Regions from separate parts of the Mesorhizobium sp. M1E.F.Ca.ET.063.01.1.1 genome, predicted to be linked through region 1. Evidence: predicted binding sites of a transcription regulator. Region 1 holds the regulator's gene; each other region holds the start of a gene.

Region 1 (4,380 bases):
GTCAGCAGCAGCGGCTTTGCATCGCCCGCACTGTGGCGGTGAAGCCGGAAGTCATCCTGCTAGACGAACCGTGCTCGGCGCTCGATCCGCTGTCGACGGCCAAGATCGAGGAACTGATCGACGAATTGCAGGCCGACTACACGATCGTGATCGTCACCCACAACATGCAGCAGGCGGCGCGCGTGTCGCGGCAGACGGCGTTCATGTATCTCGGCGAGCTGGTCGAGTTCGACCGGACCGAGAAGATCTTCACCTCGCCCCGCGAGAAGCGCACGCAGGACTACATCACCGGCCGCTTCGGCTGAGTTCATACGAGGATACCATCATGGCCGAACACACCGTCGCTTCCTTCGACGAGGATCTGAGGCAGATCAGCCAGCTCATCATCGACATGGGCGATCTCGCCGGCTCCATGGTCGGCGCTTCGACCAAGGCTCTGCTCAATTCCGACAACGCGATGGCGCAGCGCGTCGTCTCCGACGACGCCATCATGGATGCGCGCCAGCGCGAGCTCGACGACCGCGCCATCACGCTCATCGCCAAACGGCAACCCATGGCCGACGACCTGCGCAGCGTGGTCGGCGCGATCCGCATGGCCGGCGACCTCGAGCGCATCGGCGACCTCGCCAAGAACATCGCCAAGCGCGTCGGCTCGGTCGGCATCAGCGCCGCGCCGCGCGACCTGTCGCACTCCATCGACTCGATGGCGCAGCTGGTGCTGATCCAGGTCCAGGGCGTGATCGAGGAGTACACCGCGGGCGACGCCACGGCGCTTGCCAAGCTCAGGAACGACGACGAGCGCGTCGACGTCAAATACACCTCCGTCTTCCGCGAGCTCCTGACCTACATGATGGAGGATCCGCGCAACATCACGGCCTGCACGCATTTATTGTTCTGCGCCAAGAATCTTGAGCGCATCGGCGACCATGTGACCAACATCGCCGAGAACGCCTACTATGTGCTGACCGGCACGCAATTGCCCGCGAACCGTCCGAAGCAGGACGAGACGGCGATGCCGGCGCCGGCGGCCTGACAACGAAGGTACCTGCTGAATGATCGCGCCACGCATCATGGTGGTGGAGGACGAGGAGCCGCTGGGGGTGCTGCTCCGCTACAACCTCGAATCCGAAGGCTATCAGGTCGAGGTGGTGACACGCGGCGACGAGGCCGAGATCCGCCTGCAGGAAAACGTGCCCGACCTGCTCGTGCTCGACTGGATGGTGCCGGCGGTTTCCGGCATCGAGCTCTGCCGGCGCCTGAGGATGCGGCCAGAGACCGAACGGCTGCCGATCATCATGCTGACCGCGCGCGGCGAGGAGAGCGACAGAGTGCGCGGCCTCTCGACGGGCGCCGACGATTATCTGGTCAAGCCGTTCTCGACGCCGGAATTCATGGCCAGGATCAAGGCGCTGCTGCGCCGCGCCAAGCCGGAGGTGCTGTCCAGCGTGCTCAAGGTCGGCGACATCGTGCTCGACCGTGAATCGCACCGCGTCTACCGCAAGAAGAGCGAGATCAGGCTCGGCCCGACCGAGTTCCGGCTGCTCGAATTCATGATGCGGCATCCCGGCCGCGTGTTCTCGCGCAGCCAGCTGCTCGACAATGTCTGGGGCGAGACGATCTATATCGACGAGCGCACGGTGGACGTGCATGTCGGACGCCTGCGCAAGGCGGTCAACAATGGCCGCATGCCCGACGTCATCCGCACCATCCGCGGTGCGGGCTACGCGATCAGGGAAGACTAGGGCGGTTCACCGTTTCACGGAAACGGCGAGCCACTCCATCTCTTTGTTTTCACGCAATTGCGGACGGAAACCGCGCTTCACACTTTTCCTGGAATTGCTCTGGAGTCCCGCCCTCCCGATGGATCGAAATCATGTTTCAGGGGCAGAACTCAATAGCAGGCGGTTGCCGATGGCCGCGAAGGGGCCACAGGCAATGTCGGCTTCTGACCCAAACCTGTCGTTCGTTTCCGCTCACCCCCAACGGCAGCTGATGTGAGGCCATTCCAACTGCTGTCGCGGCTGCGTCCCAATGTCATTCTGCTCAAATGAGCAGTTGTTTGTTGGGTGGCGACCGATCTTCTCGTGGGGTTGATCTGGAGCAAGTCGCTCCATCCCAGCGCGCGCTACCTTTCCACTAGAGTTTGCCTCAGTGGAGGAGTCCAATTTGGACCGAGGTTGCCATGAAGTCTCTGCGCGTCGTTGTTCGCCACCATGGCGGACCTGAAGTTCTGGAGATCGTGGAGGAGGACGCGCCCCATCCGGCATCAGGTGAACTGCGTGTGCAAACAATCGCCGCCGGCGTCTCCTTCGCAGAGCTATTGATGCGGGAGGGGATTCATCCCGAGAAAACGACCCTGCCATTCACGCCAGGATGGGACATTGTCGGCATCGTCGATGAGGCCGGAGAGGGAGTGTCCCATGCCATGATTGGTAAAATGGTTGCGGCGCTTCCCATTCATGGTGGTTACGCCCAGTTCATTTGCCTGCCGGCAGATGAACTCACTCTGGTTCCAACTGGTGTCGATCCCGCCGAGGCAGTCAGCCTCGTGCTGAACTACGTTACGGCCTATCAGATGATGCATCGCCTTGGGCATGCCTCTCCGGGTCAACGGGTCCTCATTCATGGCGCCGCCGGCGGAGTCGGCACGGCTCTGCTGCAACTTGGCCGCCTGGCAGGTCTGGAGATGTATGGGACTGCATCTCTTGCAGCCCATCAGATCGTATCCGATCTCGGGGCCACGCCGATCGACTACGAGCGAGTTGACTTTGTCGAAGAGATTCATCGTCTGACAAACGACGGCGTGGATGTCGTCTTCGATGGGGTCGGCGAAGCCAATGTCTGGCGTTCGTTTCGTACTCTGAGGCCTGGTGGCCGCGTCATAGCCTATGGCTTCACTTCATTTCTGCAGAAGGGCCAACTGGCAGGGGGCTTGCGTTACCGTCTTCGCGGGATATTGCGACCTGCGTGGTACGCGGTCCGCGCTTTCGTTTCACCAGGCCGACGACGCATACTCCCCTACAGCATACAATATCTGAAACGGTGGAAGCTCGCTTGGTTCCGCGAAGATCTCGGCGTCTTGCTCGATCTGCTTCGCGACGGGAAGATCAAGCCGATGGTGGCCGACCGGATGCCATTGATTGAGGCTCGTCGCGCCCAGGAGCTGCTCGGTCAGGGAGGTGTCAAGGGCAAGCTCGTGTTGATCTGCAATTGACTGGCCACCCGACAAGGATCGCCGAGCCAGAGCAGAGCCTTTGAAACGCAAGTCGCCTCCGGCGTCGGCTTTGATCGTTTCAATGACTGCCTATGGCGCTGCGCTAAGCAGACACCCCGTCACGCCGTCTTCTGCGCCACCAGCCCCAGTTCTTCGACCATCGCCTGGCGCATCAAGAACTTCTGCGGCTTGTCGGTCACCGTCATCGGCCGGCGATCCAGCCTTCGCCTCGCCGCCGGTGCCGCCGGAAAGCCCGGCGCTGGAGCGGCTGATGCTTCTCGAGGAAGGCCACTGCCTGCGCGAGCAGGCGCTGGCGGTCTGCGGCAGCGTGCGGCCGGTGGCGATGGCAAGCTACGGCGCGACCAGCCTGACGATCCTTTTGCAGATGGTGGCGCATGGGCTGGGCGTGACGCTGGTTCCGGAAATGGCGGCAAGCGCCGCCAGCGTCATGCCGGACTTGAGGATCGTGCCATTCCAGGGAGCCGATGCCGCAGCGCATGATCTGCATGGCCTGGCGGAAGAACAAGGTGCGGCAGGACGAATGCATGGAATTGGCCAAGATCATCCGTGGACTGGACCAGACGGTTCTGGGGGTTGACTTGGCGGCGCTGGCGGGGCGTGAACTTGGCGGCGCCGATCAAAGGTCAGCCGTTGACCCTAAGTGGTCATTCAAGCGGACTGCGGATTAGCCCGGAAGCTCCAGCCGTGCTAGAGTTCGGTGATCGCATCGCCGGAGTGGAGCGCATTTGGCGCGACACCCTTGGCCATGAAGCACACACCGTGGTGCTATGGAACGCAAGCTTGCGGCCATTCTTGCCGCCGACGTCGTAGCTTACTCGGCCCTGATGGAGGCGGACGAGGGAGGGACCTTCGAGCGGCTTAGGGCCAGCCGTAAGGAGCTGTTCCAGCCGGAGATCAGCAAGCATCACGGGCGCATCTTCAAACTGATGGGCGACGGTTTGCTGGCTGAATTCGGCAGTGCAGTCGATGCTGTCGAGTGCGCGGTAACCCTTCAACGCGGCATGGTGGAGCGCAACGCAAGTGTCCCCGAAAGCGAGCGCTTCGAGGTCCGCCTCGGGATCAATCTGGGAGAAGTGATCGTCGAAGGGGACGATCGCTACGGCGAGGGTGTCAATGTCGCCGCTCGCCTGCAGCAGCTCGCTGAT
Region 2 (4,380 bases), on a different contig from region 1:
CTGCCGCGGCCTTGTGATTCAATTCCGGCTGATGTATAGGCTCGCCGACCGTTTTAGAAGCCGTGGCTTTTCATTAGCTGCGGCTTCGAGTTTTAAAAAGGGGCGCATCGACGCAGGCCATGGGCCCGTCACCAGCGCCGGCAAGCCAGGAACACGACAATGAAGGCCGATATCCATCCCGACTACCACACCATCAAGGTCGTCATGACCGACGGCACCGAGTACCTGACCCGCTCCACCTGGGGCAAGGAAGGCGACACGATGAACCTCGACATCGACCCGACCACGCACCCGGCCTGGACCGGCGGCCAGCAGACCCTGCTCGACCGCGGCGGCCGCCTGTCCAAGTTCAAGAAGCGCTTCGAAGGTTTCGGCCTCTAAGCCGGATACGCCTCCAGAATTTGAAAAACCCGCCCTCGAGGCGGGTTTTTTTGTTGGCAGCGCCTGCCCCTACCTCCCCCTTGTGGGGAGGTCGGACCGAAGGTCCGGGCGGGGGTACTTCAGCCACCACGCAAACAGCGAAAGGAGCACTTTCTAATGCCCACCCCTCTCGTCGTTTCCGATGTCGCGAAAAGCTTCACCATGCACCTGCGCGACGGCGTCAGGCTGCCGGTGGTGGCGGGCGTCTCCTTCTCGATCCGTGCCGGCGAATGCGCGGTGCTTGGCGGCCCGTCGGGCGCCGGAAAAAGCTCGATCCTGAAGATGCTCTACGGCAATTACGCCGTCGATGAAGGCCAGATCATCGTCCAGCATGGAGACGGCCTGATCGACCTCGCCTCCGCCAGTCCGCGCACCGTGCTTGCCGTGCGCCGCCACACCATCGGCTATGTCAGCCAGTTCCTGCGCACCGTGCCGCGCGTCTCGGCGCTCGATGTCGTCGCCGAGCCGCTGGTCGAGCGCGGTGAGGACAGGGAAGGCGCGCGGGCGAAGGCTCGTTTCCTGTTGGCGCAGCTCAACCTCCCGGAAAAACTCTGGGCGCTGCCGCCGGCGACCTTCTCCGGTGGCGAGCAGCAGCGCGTCAACATCGCGCGCGGCTTCATCACCGAGCATCCTATCCTGCTGCTCGACGAGCCGACAGCTTCGCTCGACGCCAAAAACCGCGACGTCGTGGTCGAACTCGTCGCCGCCAAGAAGGCGGCGGGCGTCGCCCTGCTCGGCATCTTCCACGACCTGGATGTGCGCGACGCGGTGGCCGACCGCGTCATCGACGTCACCGCCTTCGCCGCCGGAAAGATCGCCGCATGAGAAAGCTTTCGGAGACGCCGCTGGTCCACGAGACGGCGCAAGTCGAGAACTCGAAGCTCGGCCGCTGGACCGAGATCGCCGAGCGCAGCCGTGTCTCTGAAAGCGAGCTCGGCGACTACTCCTACATGATGCAGGACTGCGCTGTCTGGTGCGCAACCATCGGCAAGTTTTCGAACATCGCGGCAAGCGTTCGCCTCAACGCCACCAATCATCCGACTTGGCGGCCGACGCTGCACCACTTCACCTACCGTGCCTCGGACTATTGGGACGACGCCGAGCATGAGAGCGAGTTCTTTGCCCAGCGCCGCGCCAAGCGCGTCACCATCGGCCACGACACCTGGCTCGGCCATGGCTCGACCGTGCTGCCCGGCGTGACCGTCGGCGATGGCGCGGCGGTCGGCGCCGGTGCCGTGGTGTCGAAGGATGTCGCGCCCTACACGATCGTCGCCGGCGTGCCGGCAAAACCGATCCGCGAGCGTTTCGACCGCCGCACCGCCGAGCGCTACCAGGCGCTCGCCTGGTGGGATTGGGACCATGCCCGGCTGCGCGCCGCGCTCGACGATTTTCGCGAGTTGGAGGCCGAGGCTTTCCTGGAAAAGTATGGCGGCTGAATCTCGTGAATGGTCAATAGTGAATGGCGGACAACAAGGTTCGGGCTGGGGAAGCCTTCACCATTCACATCCTTGACACACGACTCGGGCAGAGGCGATCTCCCCCAGGGAGATCGCCATGCTCGACAAAGTCAGACCCTCGCTTGCCTCCTTCTTCGAAGGCACCAACCCGATGCCGCCGATGCATCTCGGCACCCGCTATGACACATCGGGCAATTTCCTTTTCGAGCCGGGCAACACCGTTGTCAGCCACCTCGTCGAGGGCTCGCCATCCGAAGCCGCAATCATCGCGGTGCGCGAGCGTATCCTCTCCATGCCCGACGCCGATCGCCTCGCCTTCACGCCGATCTCCAGCCTGCATATGACCCTGTTCCAGGGCATCATAGAATACCGGCGCCGCCTTCCCTACTGGCCTTCCGATGTGCCGTTGAACACCAGCATCGACGACATCACTCGCCTCTATCTGGAGCGGCTGCAGGGCTTCGAGGGCAACGGTGCATTCAGGATCAAGGCCATCGGCGTCACGCCAAACGGCCTGACGGTCGCCGGTGCCACGGAAGAGGACCGTGCTATCCTCAAGGCATGGCGTGACGCGCTGTCGGTGCCGTTCGGCTATCGTCACCCCGACCACGACAGCTACATCTTCCACATCACCTTCGCTTACCAGATCCGCCGCCTCGCCGACGAACGAGTGTCAGCCTGGCAGGACCTGTTCGACGACTGCCTGTCGTTCCTCGACCGCGAGGCTCCAGTGATCGAATTGCGCCCGCCGGCCTTCTGCAGCTTCAAGGACATGAAGCACTTCGAGGAATTGCTGGTCCTTGGATGAGCCCGTGCATGTCGCCCAAAGGTGCCCAGCGGTTTTGGGACAACGACGTGCATAAACGACGATTCCTGCCTGTGGGTCGTAACAAAACTGACATCAATCCGACACCCCAGCTTCATGGGGCTGCGCTAGCGAAGGTTAACGGACCTTCAAAACTGCGACGTACCGGAGTCTTGCCATGTCAGCATCATCGGCCACGTTGGAAATCCGCGGCGTAACCCGACGATTTGGCAAGAACACCGCGGTCAGCGACATCAACGTATCGATCCCGCAGGGCCAGATGGTCGGCATCATCGGCCGTTCCGGCGCCGGCAAGTCGACGTTATTGCGCATGATCAACCGTCTCATCGATCCCAGCCAGGGATCGATTTTTTTTGACGGCTCCGACGTTTCCCGCCTGCAGGGCTCGCCGCTGCGCCGCTGGCAGCGCGACTGCGCCATGATCTTCCAGCAGTTCAACCTCGTGCCGCGCCTCGACGTCCTGACCAACGTTCTGCTCGGCCGCCTCAACCATCGCTCGACGCTTTCCAACCTGCTCGGCATGTTCTCGCGCACCGAATGCGCGGAGGCGGTGGCGGCTCTCGAGCGCCTCGACATCGCCCGCACCGCGCTGCAGCCGGCCGGCACGCTTTCCGGCGGCCAGCAGCAGCGCGTGGCGATCGCGCGCGCCATGATGCAGCAGCCGAAGGTGCTTCTGGCCGACGAGCCGATCGCCTCGCTCGACCCGCTCAACGCCAAGGTGGTCATGGATTCGCTGCGCGACATCAACCTGCGCGAAGGCATCACCGTCGTCACCAACCTGCATACGCTGGACACCGCCCGCGCCTACTGCACCCGCATCATCGGCATGGCCGCCGGCAAGGTCGTGTTCGACGGCGCGCCCGAGGATCTCGACCGCGACGCCGTGCGCACCGTCTATGGCGCCGATGCCAACGGCGTCGAGATCTCCGAGGCGATCACGTCGACCAGCGTCACCGTCAAGCCGAAGATCACCGCATCCGCCGGACCGCTCGAACCGGCCTTCCCTGGCTACTGAGTCCATTGCCCGGGCTGTAGCCGCTCCGGGCAAATCGTGGATTTCGGCAAAGAGCAACCCGGATCGCCCGTCCGCGTCAAAGGCAAAACTCAAAAATTCGAACGTCACCGGCGCGCAGCCGGAGCAACAGGAGAGAGATCAAAATGTTCAGGAAAATGGTTTTTGGCGCCGTATCGATGCTGGCCATGGCGGCAAGCGCCGCTCACGCCGCCGACATCAAGGAGTTCCGCGTCGGCATCCTCGGCGGTGAGAACGAGACCGACCGCCTGCGCAACTACCAGTGCCTTGCCGACCACCTCAAGGCCGAATTCGGCTTCGAGAAGGTGTCGCTGTTCCCGGCCGCCGACTATGACGGCGTCATCCAGGGTCTGCTCGGCGGCACGCTCGACTTCGCCGAGCTCGGCGCGTCCGGCTATGCCAGCGTCTACCTCAAGGACCCGAACGCGGTCACCCCGATCCTCACCACCAAGCAGACCGATGGCTCGACCGGCTACTATTCGATCGGCCTGGCGCTGAAGACTTCCGGCATCACCGACATCAAGTCGGCCAAGGGCAAGAAGCTCGGCTATGCCGATCCGGATTCGACTTCGGGCTATCTGATCCCGCTGACCCAGATTCCGAAGGACACCGGCGCCTCCAACGAGACCTATTTCGCCTCGACC
Region 3 (4,380 bases), on a different contig from region 1:
CTCAGCGAGGCACGCCAGCGCGCCGTGCTGGCCGACCGCGCCAAGTCGGAATTCCTGGCCAATATGAGCCACGAAATCCGCACACCGATGAACGGCGTGCTCGGCATGGCCGAGCTGCTCGCCAAATCCGCTCTCGATTCGAAGCAGAAGACGTTCACCGACATCATCGTCAAATCCGGCAACGCCCTGCTCACCATCATCAACGACATCCTCGACTTCTCCAAGATCGACGCCGGCCAGCTCGTGCTCGACCCGGCGCCCTTTAATCTCGCCGAGGCGATCGAGGATGTGGCGACGCTGGTCTCGACGCGCGCCAAGGAGAAGGACCTCGAGCTCATCGTCCGCGTCCAGCCCGGGCTCGACGGGCAGTTCGTCGGCGATGTCGGCCGCCTCAGGCAGATCGTCACCAACCTGCTCGGCAATGCGGTGAAGTTCACCGACGAAGGCCACGTGCTGGTCGACGTCACCGGCGAGCGGGTTCCGGCCGGCACCAGGCTCACCATCTCGATCACCGACACGGGCATCGGCATTCCCGAGGACAAGCTGAAGCTGGTGTTCGAGAAGTTCAGCCAGGTCGACACCTCCTCGACCAGGCGGCACGAGGGCACCGGGCTCGGCCTTGCCATCACCTCGCGGCTGGTCGAGATGATGGGCGGCGAGATCAGCGTCGACAGCGCCGAGGGCAAAGGCTCGACATTCTGGTTCACCGTCACGCTGCCGCGGGCCGCGCAGGGCGGGCAGCGCATCATGCCGGTCGACGTCACCGGGGCGCGTGTGCTGATCGTCGACGACAATGCCGTCAACCGCTCGATCCTCAGCGAGCAGATGGCGTCGTGGACCTTCGATTCCTGCGCGGCCGAAAGCGGCGCCGAGGGACTGAAGGTGCTGATTGCCGCCGCCGCTTACGGCGTGCCTGTCGATTGCGTCGTGCTCGACTACCAGATGCCGGGCATGACCGGCGCCGAAATGGCGCGCATCGTGCGCAACACCGCCGGCCTCGCGCATACGCCGATCATCATGCTGACCTCGGTCGACCAGTCGCTGGCCAATGCCACCTATCGCGATCTCGGCATCGACGCGCAGCTGATCAAGCCGGCGCGCTCCTCCATCCTCTTGGAGACGCTGGTCGCCACCATCCAGCGTCATCGCCACGGCACGACGGCCGCCCAGCCGCCGCTAATAGCGGGCGCCGGTCCCGCGCATGGCGCGCCGCAGGCATCGCAGGCGCAGGCGCCCGCGGCGGCGCCGCAGGCATCGCAGGCGCAGGCGCCCGCGGCGGCGTCGGATCGTGCCCTGCTGCAGCCGCCGCCCGTCCGCGCGCGACCGCGTCCGGCCGGCGTGGAGCGTGGGCTCGACATCCTCGTCGCTGAGGACAATGAGGTGAACCAACTGGTGTTCACGCAGATCCTCGGCGAGACCCGCTATCATTTCGAGATCGTCGGCAACGGCCGCAAGGCGCTCGATGCTTTCGGCAAGCTCAATCCGCGCATGATCCTGATGGATGTGTCGATGCCGGAGATGAACGGACTGGAGGCGACCGCGGCCATCCGCCGGCTCGAAGCGGAGATAGGGACGCATGTGCCGATCGTCGGCGTCACCGCGCACGCGCTGAAAGGGGACCGCGAGCGCTGCCTGGAAGCCGGCATGGACGATTACCTGCCGAAGCCGATCAGCCCGAAGGCGCTGCTCGAGAAGCTCGAAAGATGGCTCGGCCCGGACGCGGAGGTCCGACGTAGCGCCAGCTAAAGCGCGTCGCGACGAGGCGGATTCAGGCGACGCGCTTTAAGTCTTTGTTTGATGCATGTCGTTCTCCCAAAACCGCTGCGCACTTTTGGGCGACATGCATTAAGCAATTCCAGGAAAAGTGTGTAACGGTTTTCCGTCCGGAATTGCGCAAAATCAAACATTTAGAGCGGATCAGCGATTCTGTGAAAAGCTGAGCCGCTCTAAGCAATTCCAGGAAAAGTGTGTAACGGTTTTCCGTCCGGAATTGCGTAAAAACAGATAGCTCCCTTCCGCAGTAGCCCGCCGTCAGCCGGCAGACGTATGGTGTGATCGCACCATACCAAAGCGAAGCCAAGCAAGGACAATAGGAGCTGTCGATTCCGCCCCTCGGTTACGGGCGGGAGCAGCGACCGCCGGCATAGAAACAGCGTCGACTCTACCCCAACGGACCCTGTTTTCGGCGATGGCTAGGCCATGATCCGCTCTGGCATTCGGGCAACGCGCTCTCGTCCGGATTTTATTTCCCGGCGGCCGAGATCCGGCCGCCGGGACAAATTTTCAATTTGAAAGTCAGACAAGTTACTGATTCCCGCGGCAAACTCCCGGCTGCTCGGCGGAGCCGGCCGCAGACCCCTTCCAGACAACCCCGTCCAGACGTTACCGGGCTGACACGAAACTGTCATGCGACTGTAATAATCGGGAGCTATTGCGCTCACCGGGCGCCGGTAGACCGGGTGCCAAAAGACCATATTCCGAACAGGAGCAGGCCACATGAGACATTTCATCCGCTCGGCGGCCGTTGCGATTGCAATGGCTGCGGCATCCACCCTTTCGATCTCCGCCGCGATGGCCGCCGACATCTCCGGCGCCGGCGCCACCTTCCCCTATCCGATCTATGCCAAGTGGGCCGACGCCTACAAAAAGGAGACCGGCACCGGCCTCAACTACCAGTCGATCGGCTCCGGCGGCGGCATCAAGCAGATCAAGGCCAAGACCGTGACCTTCGGCGCTTCCGATGCGCCGCTGAAGGGCGACGAGCTCGACTCCACCGGGCTGGCACAATTCCCGATGGTGATGGGCGGCATCGTTCCGGTCGTCAACCTCGAAGGTGTCAAGCCGGGCGAGCTCGTGCTCGACGGTCCGACGCTGGCCGACATCTTCATCGGCAAGATCACCAACTGGAATGACGAGGCGATCAAGAAGCTCAACCCCGACGTCAAGCTGCCCGACCAGGCGATTGCGGTCGTCCACCGTTCGGACGGCTCGGGCACCACGTTCAACTTCAGCTACTATCTCGGCGACGTCAGCGCCGATTGGAAGTCGAAGGTCGGCGTCGACAAGGCGCTCGAGTGGCCGGTGGGCATCGGCGCCAAGGGCAATGAGGGCGTCGCCAACAACGTGTCGCAGACCGGCGGCGCCATCGGCTATGTCGAATACGCCTATGCCAAGCAGAACAAGCTCACCTATACCGACTTGATCAACAAGGATGGCAAGAAGGTCGAGCCGACCGCCGCGGCGTTCTCGGCCGCCGCGGCCAATGCCGACTGGAGCTCGCAGCCGGGCTACGGCGTCATCCTGGCCAACCAGGCTGGCGCCGAATCCTGGCCGATGACCTCCGCCACCTGGATCCTCGTCTACAAGAAGCCCGACGATGCAGCGGCCACCGGCGAAGCGCTCAAGTTCTTCGCCTGGTCCTACGCCAAGGGCGACGACATGGCTGCCGAGCTCGACTATGTTCCGATGCCCGACGCGGTCGTGAAGAGCGTCGAGGATATGTGGGGCAAGGATATCGTCGACAGCAACGGCAAGCCGATCTTCTCCGGCATGTAATTCTTACGGAATGAGGAGGGCGCTTGCGGCGCCCTCCTGTCTCTCTTCCGAAATGCGAGGGGCTAAATGACTGCCGTTTCCGAAGCCGTGACGTCGTCCGCCATGCGGACCAGAGAAGCGACGGTGCGCCGCTTCGCCTTCACCGACATGGCCTTCCGGGCGGCCACGCGCGCTTCCGCCATCCTCGTGCTGGTGCTGCTTGGCGGGGTCGCCATCTCGCTGATCGCCGGCTCGTGGGAGGCGCTGTCGAAGTTCGGCGTATCCTTCCTGACGACCGAATCCTGGAATCCGGTCACCGAGAACTTCGGCGCGCTGGCCCCGATCTACGGCACCATAGTCACTTCGGCCATCGCCATCATCATCGCCGTGCCGATCGGCATCGGCATCGCCGTCTTCCTGACCGAGCTCTGCCCGCGGCCGCTCCGGCGCCCGATCGGCATTGCGGTCGAGCTGCTCGCCGGCATCCCCTCGATCATCTACGGCATCTGGGGCCTGTTCGTCTTCGCGCCGTTCCTGCAGACGACGGTGCAGCCCTTCATCATCAGTCTTTTCCACGGCATACCGGGCCTCTCCAGCTTGTTCGCCGGTCCGCCCTACGGCATCGGCCTGCTCACGTCGTCGTTGATCCTCGCCATCATGGTGCTGCCCTTCATCACCTCGATCACCAAGGACGTGTTCGACACGGTGCCGGCGGTGCTGAAGGAATCGGCCTGCGGCATAGGCTGCACGACCTGGGAGGTGACCCGGCGCGTGGTCATCCCCTATACCCGCGTCGGCATCATGGGCGGCGTCATGCTCGGTCTCGGCCGCGCGCTCGGCGAGACG

Evidence for each region. Region 1 encodes PhoB, which activates phosphate uptake and scavenging genes when phosphate is short. Its sites were predicted from a motif close to TGTCATNNANCTGTCAT; they were not measured.
Region 2: phnC (phosphonate ABC transporter ATP-binding protein) is a predicted target of PhoB. The motif match lies at 2,763-2,779, and genes of this name have one in related genera.
Region 3: pstS (phosphate ABC transporter substrate-binding protein PstS) is a predicted target of PhoB. The motif match lies at 2,403-2,419, and genes of this name have one in related genera.

The regions. Positions count from the first base shown of each region.
Region 1 covers NZ_RZSC01000362.1:896-5,275, forward strand. Annotated here, with positions in the region: gene pstB (phosphate ABC transporter ATP-binding protein PstB) at 1-305, shown strand, start outside; gene phoU (phosphate signaling complex protein PhoU) at 326-1,033, shown strand; gene phoB (phosphate regulon transcriptional regulator PhoB) at 1,053-1,742, shown strand; gene EOA29_RS22500 (medium chain dehydrogenase/reductase family protein) at 2,183-3,214, shown strand; partial or broken gene EOA29_RS22505 (LysR substrate-binding domain-containing protein) at 3,423-3,804, shown strand; partial or broken gene EOA29_RS22510 (adenylate/guanylate cyclase domain-containing protein) at 4,003-4,380, shown strand, end outside.
Region 2 covers NZ_RZSC01000069.1:1,058-5,437, forward strand. Annotated here, with positions in the region: gene rpmE (50S ribosomal protein L31) at 160-381, shown strand; gene phnL (phosphonate C-P lyase system protein PhnL) at 538-1,245, shown strand; gene EOA29_RS08430 (DapH/DapD/GlmU-related protein) at 1,242-1,856, shown strand; gene EOA29_RS08435 (DUF1868 domain-containing protein) at 1,975-2,685, shown strand; gene phnC (phosphonate ABC transporter ATP-binding protein) at 2,861-3,718, shown strand; gene phnD (phosphonate ABC transporter substrate-binding protein) at 3,862-4,380, shown strand, end outside.
Region 3 covers NZ_RZSC01000167.1:703-5,082, reverse strand. Annotated here, with positions in the region: gene EOA29_RS14420 (response regulator) at 1-1,746, shown strand, start outside; gene pstS (phosphate ABC transporter substrate-binding protein PstS) at 2,497-3,555, shown strand; gene pstC (phosphate ABC transporter permease subunit PstC) at 3,622-4,380, shown strand, end outside.